2 regions of the Nocardiopsis sp. NPDC055551 genome follow, and region 1 is predicted to be linked to the other one. Evidence: riboswitches for the same ligand, from Rfam matches in the RefSeq annotation. Region 1 holds a riboswitch; the other holds the start of a gene.
The links. A riboswitch is a leader RNA that binds a small molecule or an ion and turns the genes downstream of it on or off. The one in region 1 is predicted to bind thiamine pyrophosphate.

Region 1 (4,205 bases):
GCCGGTTCCGGTGATGAGGCGGGAGCCGAAGGGGACGCCGGCGATGATCACGGGGTCTTCGACGGTGTCGACATCGGGCCGGGTGTCGAGGATGTCGGTCATGGTTCAGCCTCCCTGTACGGCGGTCAGGACGTCCACGCGGTCGCCCGGCGTCAGGTCCGTGCCGGCCCACGCGGTGCGCCGCACCACCTCGTCGTTGATCGCCACCGCGATCCCGCCGGGGATCGCCCCGTCGCCGGCCGAGGTGAGGTCGCGTACGACCGCCTCGACCGTGGTGGCCGTGCTCTGGCGACTCTCGCCGTTGATGATCAGTTCCACAGTCACTCCCACGTCGTCGGTTCGTCTCACGCGCCGCCATCGGACAGCGGCCGGTCGGCGGCGAATCCATGCGCGTATTCGGGCAGGGCCCCGGTCGTGAGCGCCCGCACCATGACCTCTCCGGTCACGGGGGCCAACAGCACCCCGTGCCGGAAGTGGCCCACGGCCAGGTGCAGTCCCGGCACCCGGGTGGGGCCCAGCAGGGGTCGGTTGTCGGGGGACCCGGGGCGCAGGCCCACGCAGGTCTCGGTGACCTCCAGCTCGGTGACCCCGGGAACGAGTTCGCGCGCGTCCCGCAGCACCTGCCAGAGCCCGCCCGCGGTCAGGGCGGTGTCGTACCCCAGCTCCTCCTGGGTCGCGCCCACGATGACCTCGCCGTCGGCGCGGGGCACCAGGTAGACCGGGAAGCCGCGGACCAGGCCGCGCACCGTCCGCTCCACGAGCGGGGGCTCCCCCTCACGGACCCGGGCGCGCAACAACTGTCCCTTGACCGGCCGGATCGGAGGCAGCACCGGCGCGGGCAGGGTGATCCGGTCGCTCAGGCAACCCGCGGCGAGGACGACCTGGTGGGTCGGCAGAACGGTGCCGTCGGCCAGGTGCACTCCCAACCGGGCCCCGTCGGGACCGGGGGAGGAGACCTCGGTCACGGCCCCGGCCACCTCGCGCGCGCCCGCGCGTTCGGCGGCCCGGGCCAGGGCCGGAAGTAGACGGCGGGGGTCGACGGAGTGATCCTCTGGGGCCAGGACCCCGCCCCGCACCGAAGGGGCCAGGTGGGGTTCCAACCGGCGGCACTCTCGACTGTTCAACCGCTCGGTGGCGATGCCCAGACGTCGTTGCAGGTCGTGGAGTTCATCGAGGACGGCCAGGTCGTCCCGGTCGAAGGCGACCAGGAGCGTTCCGGTGCGGTGGTGGCCCACCGACATGGCGGAGTCCGCCTCCACCTCGGCGACGAAGGAGTCGTACATCCGCGCGGAGCGGACGCCGAGTCCCATGAGTTCCTCCTCACCGAAGATCGCCTCGGTGGCGGGCGTGAGCATGCCCGCCGCGACGGCGGAGGAGGAACGCGCGTCGGCGGGTTCGGTGACGGGATCGGGCTCGACCAGGGTGACGTCCAGACCGTGTCGGGCCGCCCGCCAGGCGACGACCCTCCCGATGACGCCGCCACCGACGACGACCACACCATCGGTGTCGGAACCGGTCCTGTAGCGGGAATCCTCGAAGTCGCGCATGGTGCGCGCTCCCCTCCCTTCGCCGGCATGATCCGGATCAGGTTCGTGCGGTCGGAGACTGCTCGGTCTCCCTCTCAGCCGGGTCCACCCGGCTCCCGCGGGACATGTCTGTTCGCTCCCCGCCATCCTAGGCCAGGTGACCCCGCACGGGTTCGGGCGGTCCTCGGTGGCCGGTGGGGTGTGGCAGATTGGGAGGGTGACACACAAAGACCTCGACATCGACGAACTGGTCGGCGACTGGCTGACCCTGCGCGAGGCGGCCGAGCCGCTGGGCGTCAGCCCGAACCGGATCAAGACGTTCATCCGCGAGAACCGCCTCATGGGCGTGGTTCGCAAGGGAGAACTCTCCATCCCCGCCGCCTTCCTGGACGGTGACGACCTCGTCAAGGGGCTGCCCGGCACCATCGTGCTGCTCTCCGACGCGGGTTTCTCCACCGAGGAGGCTCTGCGCTGGCTCTTCACACCGGACGACACCCTTCCGGGGACCCCGATCCAGGCCATGCGCGAGAACCGGGGCACCGAGGTGCGTCGCCGCGCCCAGGCCATGGCCTTCTGAGTGATCGCCGTTCGCTCCATGGGGCGCACCGGGGGGTGCGCCCTTGGGCCCCTCGACGACCAGGGCCTAATGTGTCGGGTGTGAGGACCAACCACGGAACCAGCCTGCGCGAGCGCCTGGACGCATCCCTTCTGTACCTGTGCACCGACGCCCGTACCGAGCGCGGTGACCTCGCCGAGTTCACGGACGCGGCCCTGGCCGGAGGGGTGGACATCGTCCAGCTCCGGGACAAGGGGCTGGAGGCCCGCGAGGAACTCGCCGCGCTGGAGGTCATGCGCGAGGCGTGCGAACGCCACGGCGCGCTGCTCGCCGTCAACGACCGCGCCGACATCGCCCGCGCGGTGCGCGCCGACGTTCTGCATCTGGGACAGCGCGATCTGCCCGTGTCCATGGCCAGGGACATCATCGGCGCGGACCCCGTCATCGGGCGATCCAACAACGACGTCGAGGCCGCCATGGCCTCCGCCGAGGAAGCCGGCAGCGACTACTTCTGCGTCGGACCGACCTGGGCCACCCCCACCAAGCCGGGACGCCCTGCCGCCGGCCCGGCCCTGGTGGAGAAGGCCGCCGCACTGGGGACCGAACGACCCTGGTTCGCCATCGGCGGCATCGACCTGACCACCATCGACGAGGTGCTCGACGCCGGCGCCTCGCGTGTCGTCGTGGTGCGCGCCATCACCGAGGCGGAGGACCCCCGTGCCGCGGCGGTCGCCCTCAAGGAACGGCTCACCGCGCGGGCCTGAACCGAGGCGACGCCTCACCGGACCCGGTGACGGGGAACCTCCCGGGGATCAGCACCTCGGGTCCGCCGAACTCGACCGCGCACTCCGCACGGCGGTGGTCGGGAAGAGACCGCCGATGTCAGACCGCGACGTGCGCCAACGCGCTCGGATGACGGCGCAGGAAACCCTCGATGGATTGCGCCGGGTGCCCGGTCAGGCTCGGCACGGTATCGGCCACCACGTCCATCTCCCCGTTCGCGATCGCCGCGTACGACGACGCCCACCCCTCGACCTCCCACTCCGCGGCTCCGGTGCGCCGGCGTGACTCCAGCGCCTCCTCCCAGTTCTGGGGCACGTAGTGGATGGTGCGGCCGGTGAGCCTGCCCAGCTTCTCCACCGTGGCGCCCACCGACAACGCCTCCGGGCCGGTCACGTCGTAGGTGGTCCGCTCCGACGCGGCGATCACCACGGGGTCGGTCAGGACGGCGGTGGCCACGTCGGCCACGTCGTCCCGGGACACCCACGCGGCCCGACCGTCACCGGCCGGGCCGCGCACCACTCCCTCGTCGTCCACCCAATGGGGCAGCAGGTCCAGGTACAGGCTCGGTCTCAGGAACGTGTAGGACACACCGGTGGATCTGATGTGCGCCTCGGTGAAGAAGTGCGTCCGGGCGAAGGTGAAGGTCGAGGCCGGGCCCGCACCGAGGAACGACAGGTACACGATCCGGGAGACCCCCGCCTCGACCGCCGCGTCCACCGCGCTGACGTGGGTCTCCATTCGTTCCTCGGACTCGGTGGCCGAGACCAGGAACAGGGTGTCCACCCCCCGACAGGCCCGCGTGAACCCGGCCCCGTCCTCGTAGTCGGCCATCGACGCGCTGCTGCCCGGGTACTCCGGGGCGCGATTGATGTCGCGCACGATGAATCGCTGTGTCGACCCGAGCCGAGCGATCCGGGCGGCCACGCGCCCGCCCACCGCTCCCGTGGCTCCGGTCACCCCTATGGTGTGGTTTGTCATGTGATCGTCACCCATGACAGCCATCCTGGAGTATGGGGACGTGCCGGCCGCTCATCGGCACGCCCCTTTTTGAGCTCATCGGTCAGCGGGTGGTGTGCTCTTGGGGAGCCTCCTCGTTCCCACCCGTGACAGGGGCGATCGTACGGGTGATGCGCCGGTAGGTCAGGCGGCGCAACAGCACCTCGGCCGGGCCACGACGCCCCGCGCGCTCCAGCGCGTAGGCGCCCACCACGGTGAGCAGCCACACCCCGACCGCGTACAGGAACATCGTCCACGAGGACATGTGCGCGGCCAGCCCCAGGCCCCATGCGGCCAGCAGCGGCGCGCACAGCACGGATTGGGCCAGGTAGGCGCTGAGGGAG
Region 2 (4,205 bases), on a different contig from region 1:
GAACGCGCCGTTCGCTGTTTCCCGCAGCGCATGCTGGTCCTGGGTCCGGTCATGCACGCGGCCGGGCAGTGGCACGCGTTGAGCATGCTGCTGTGCGGCAAGCGCGTGGTGCTGTCCACCGACCGCAGCTTCCGGCCGGACCGTGTGCTGGAACTGGCGCACCGCGAGGGCGTGCACGCGCTCCAGCTGGTGGGCGACGCGATGGCGCGTCCCCTGGCGCGGCACCTGCTCACCGAGCCCGAACTGTGCCCTGACCTGACCTCGGTGCGTTCCGGTGGTACCCCGTTGACCCCGGCGGTGCGCAACCTGTGGAGGGCCTGGCGCGGAGACGTGACCCTGGCCGACTCCTACGGGGGTTCGGAGACGGGTGTGTGCGGTTCGGCGACCGCCCCCGACGAGGCGGCCACGGTCGCCGACGCCACCGACCGTCGCAGCTTCACCATGGGCGGCAGCATCTCGGTGCTGGATGACGCGTTGCGTCCGTTGCGGCCGGGGTCGCCACAGGTCGGACGGATCGCGCGGACCGGCCGGATCCCCTTGGGCTACTACAACGACCCCATCGCCACCGCTCGTACCTTTCCCACCGACGCCGAGGGGCGACGTTGGGCGTTGTCGGGCGACTACGGGACCCGGGCCACGGACGGTTCGATCGACCTGTTGGGCCGGGGCAGCGTGGTCATCAACACCGCCGGGGAGAAAGTGTATCCCGAGGAGGTGGAGGCCGTGCTCAAGGCCCACCCGTCGGTGGACGACGTGATCGTGGTGCCCGCCCCGGACGAGAACCTCGGCCAGCGGGTCACGGCCCTGGTCTCGTTGGCCCCCGGAAGCGACCCGGACGAGAAGGCGTTGCGCGCCCACTGCCGGGTTCGGTTGGCCGGGTTCAAGGTGCCCCGGACGGTGCACTTCGTGGACCGGGTCCGGCGCACCGCCGTGGGCAAACAGGACTACCGTTGGGCCACTTCGGTGGCCGATGAGGGCGCCCACAGTCCCCGATCGCGGTGACCCGTGGAGGTCTCCGAGGGGTCCCCTCGACCTCCCTCTGTGGTACCCCTCATTTCGGTCTCCGAGTCAGTACACCATTAAGCATCCGAAACGCGGTTTCGGCGCCCTCTCGATGTCTCCAGGACAGTTCCGGGACGCTTTCCGCCCTCATCGACGACGCTAGAATGGCCACACCCGGCCCGGGGGCCGCGGTCCCCTTCCCCCATCGTGTGGCCGGAGTGACGAACCTCGGCGTTGGGCCCGGGATCGTACCATCGGCGGATTCATCGAGGTCCGCGCCGACCCAAGCACCCCTTTGATCGTCCGGTCCACCGTGGATACGGGACCGGCGACACCATCAGGACGGAGGACGGCGTCCCCTTTCCGGCTCCCCGGAAGAAGCGCCCGAGCATTCATGGCCAACTCAGTAGGCTCCTACATCTTCAACGCGGTGCGCGGCGGGGCCGTGGGCACCTCCGAAGCACTGCCCGGTATCAGCGGCGGCACCGTCGCCCTGATGGTCGGTCTCTACGACAAGCTGATCGGTGGCGCGGGCCACGCGGTCAGCGGGATCAAGCGCTACGTCACCGACGTGCCCCGAGGACGCGGCAAGGACCGTGCCCGGGAGCAGTTCCGCCAGGTGGACTGGGGCGTCCTGATCCCCGCCCTGATCGGTATGGCCTTCGCGCTCATCCTCGCCGCGGTCTTCCTGGCGCCCCTGGTCGAGAGCCACACCCAGTACGCCTACGCCCTCTTCTTCGGACTGGTACTGGCCTGCCTGTGGATCCCCTACACCGGCGCGGGCAAGACCTGGAAGGCCTGGCACTACCTCCTGGCCCTGGTCTTCGCCGCGCTCTCCTTCTTCCTCACCGGGTTGCCGGGTGCCAACCTGCCCACCCATCCCGTGGTGGTGTTCATCGCCGCCGCGGTCGCGATCTGCGCCCTGGTCCTTCCAGGTCTGTCCGGATCCTTCATCCTGCTGGCCCTGGGTCTGTACGAGCCCACCATGGCCGCCCTGCGCTCGGTCGACATCCCCTACATCGCGGTCTTCGTGCTCGGCATGATCACCGGTCTCGCCCTGTTCGTGAAGGTCCTGCAGTTCCTGCTGGAGAACCACCACCACGTCACCCTGGTCGTGCTCACCGGTCTCATGGCCGGTTCGCTGCGCGCCCTGTGGCCTTGGCAGTCCGAGGAGCGAGAGATCCTGCCGATGACCGACGTGCCCGTGACGCTGGCCTTCACCGCGCTCGGCTTCGTAATCGTGGTCGCTTCGATCGTGTGGGAGCACCGCACCCGCGCCCAGCGCGAGCACGAGGCCGGTCACCAGAGCGTCTCCGTCTGACCCTTAGAGTCGTACCCACAACCACATACCGAGTCGGGGTCGAGCGAGCGCTTCACGGCGCTTCGACCCCGACGGCGCGGGGTGCCGGGGAAACGACCCGGCTGAGAGCACACCCGTCGAACCTGCCCTAGTTCGTACTAGCGAAGGAACGCCCATGAGCGTGCACAACGTCGTGTCCATCGCCGGAAGCGACCCCAGTGGGGGCGCCGGCGTCCAGGCGGACCTGAAGTCGTTCTCCGCCCACGGGGTCTTCGGGATGAGCGTGGTGACGGCGTTGACCGCCCAGTCCACGCGCGGGGTCACCGGGGTTCACGGTGTCCCCGCTTCGTTCGTCGTCGACCAGATGGAGACACTGTTCGGGGACGCCACGGTCCACGCGGTCAAGGTGGGAATGCTGGGTACCGCCGAGGTCACCGAGGCCGTGGCCGCCGCGATCGACCGACACGGGCTGCCGAACGTGGTGGTGGACCCGGTGATGGTCGCCAAGAGCGGCGACCGGTTGTTGGAGCGTTCGGCGATGGAGGCGCTGCGCGGAGAACTGCTGCCGCGCGCCGACCTGCTCACACCGAATCTGCCGGAGGCCGCCGACCTGCTCGGCGAGGAGGAGGCCACGGACCTGGCCACGATGCGCTCCCAGGCCGAGAGGCTTCTGAAGCTGGGGCCGCGTCGGGTCCTGCTCAAGGGTGGTCACCTGCCGGGTACCGACAGCGTCGACCTGTTGGTCGACGGGGAGTCCGCCCCGGTCGAGCTGAGCGCCACGCGCGTGGCGACCCGCAACACCCACGGCACCGGCTGCACCCTGTCCTCCGCGATCGCCGCGCTGATCCCCCAACGCCCGGACGTGGCCACCGCCGTGGCCGACGCCAAGACCTGGCTGACCGAGGCGCTGCGCCACGCCGACGAGATCGACGCCGGCGGCGGCCAGGGCCCCGTGCACCATTTCCACGCCTGGTGGTGATCACACGAAGGGGGGACCGGCCCGTGCGGACCGGTCCCCCCTTCATATTCTCCCCGTGGGGCGTGCGAGTCGGCTAGCGCTGGACGTCGTCCATCACCGCGTCCGGGTTACGCCAATCGGGGTGACCGAAGAACCTCTTGCTCTCCGCCACGATGACCGGGGACAGCAGGAGCAACCCCACCAGGTTCGGCAGCGCCATCAGGCCGTTGGCGATGTCGCTGAACAGCCAGACGGAGTCGAGGCTGGCGACCGAACCGATGAAGATGATGACGATGAAGATGAGTCGGTAGGGCAGGACCAGCTTGCGTCCGCCCAGGAACTCCACGCACCGCTCACCGTAGTAGGCCCAGCCGAGCAGGGTGCTGAAGGCGAAGACGGCCACGGAGGCCGCGACGACGTAGGCGCCCGCGGTACCGAAGGTGGGGCTGATGGCACCCAGCCCCTCGGTCATGGCCTGCGACGTCAGCAGCGAACCGTCCTCGGCCTCGTCTCCCTGCCACACACCGGTCACGATGATGACCAGGCAGGTCATGCTCACCACGATGATGGTGTCGATGAAGGTCTGGGTCATGGAGACCATGGCCTGACGGACCGGCTCCTTGGTCTTGGCCGCGGCGGCGGCGATACCACCGGTGCCCAGCCCGGACTCGTTGGAGAAGATGCCGCGGGCGAAGCCCATCTGGATGGCGAGCATGACACCGGCGCCCGCGAAACCGCCGACGGCGGAGGTCCCGGTGAAGGCGTCGGTGAACACCAGCTGGAAGGCGGGCAGGAGCGACTGCCAGTTGGCGATGAGCACGACGAGGCAGATGCCGACGTAACCGATGATCATGATCGGCACGAGGCCGGAGGCGACACGACCGATGCTCTTGATGCCACCGAGGATCACTCCGCCGGACAGGATCATCAGAGCGAGGCCGATGA

Region 2: it holds a riboswitch for thiamine pyrophosphate, as region 1 does, so the genes downstream of both, thiD (bifunctional hydroxymethylpyrimidine kinase/phosphomethylpyrimidine kinase) here and thiO (glycine oxidase ThiO) in region 1, are expected to answer to the same signal.

Annotation. Positions count from the first base shown of each region.
Region 1 is NZ_JBSHJJ010000004.1:331,651-335,855, forward strand. It holds gene ACWGSK_RS10075 (thiazole synthase) at 1-102, opposite strand, end outside; gene thiS (sulfur carrier protein ThiS) at 106-318, opposite strand; gene thiO (glycine oxidase ThiO) at 345-1,547, opposite strand; TPP riboswitch at 1,545-1,656, opposite strand; gene ACWGSK_RS10090 (Rv2175c family DNA-binding protein) at 1,744-2,103, shown strand; gene thiE (thiamine phosphate synthase) at 2,184-2,846, shown strand; gene ACWGSK_RS10100 (SDR family oxidoreductase) at 2,965-3,858, opposite strand; gene ACWGSK_RS10105 (DUF418 domain-containing protein) at 3,926-4,205, opposite strand, start outside.
Region 2 is NZ_JBSHJJ010000006.1:30,920-35,124, reverse strand. It holds gene ACWGSK_RS12335 (acyl-CoA synthetase) at 1-1,002, shown strand, start outside; gene ACWGSK_RS12330 (DUF368 domain-containing protein) at 1,397-2,323, shown strand; TPP riboswitch at 2,391-2,489, shown strand; gene thiD (bifunctional hydroxymethylpyrimidine kinase/phosphomethylpyrimidine kinase) at 2,478-3,281, shown strand; gene ACWGSK_RS12320 (alanine/glycine:cation symporter family protein) at 3,355-4,205, opposite strand, start outside.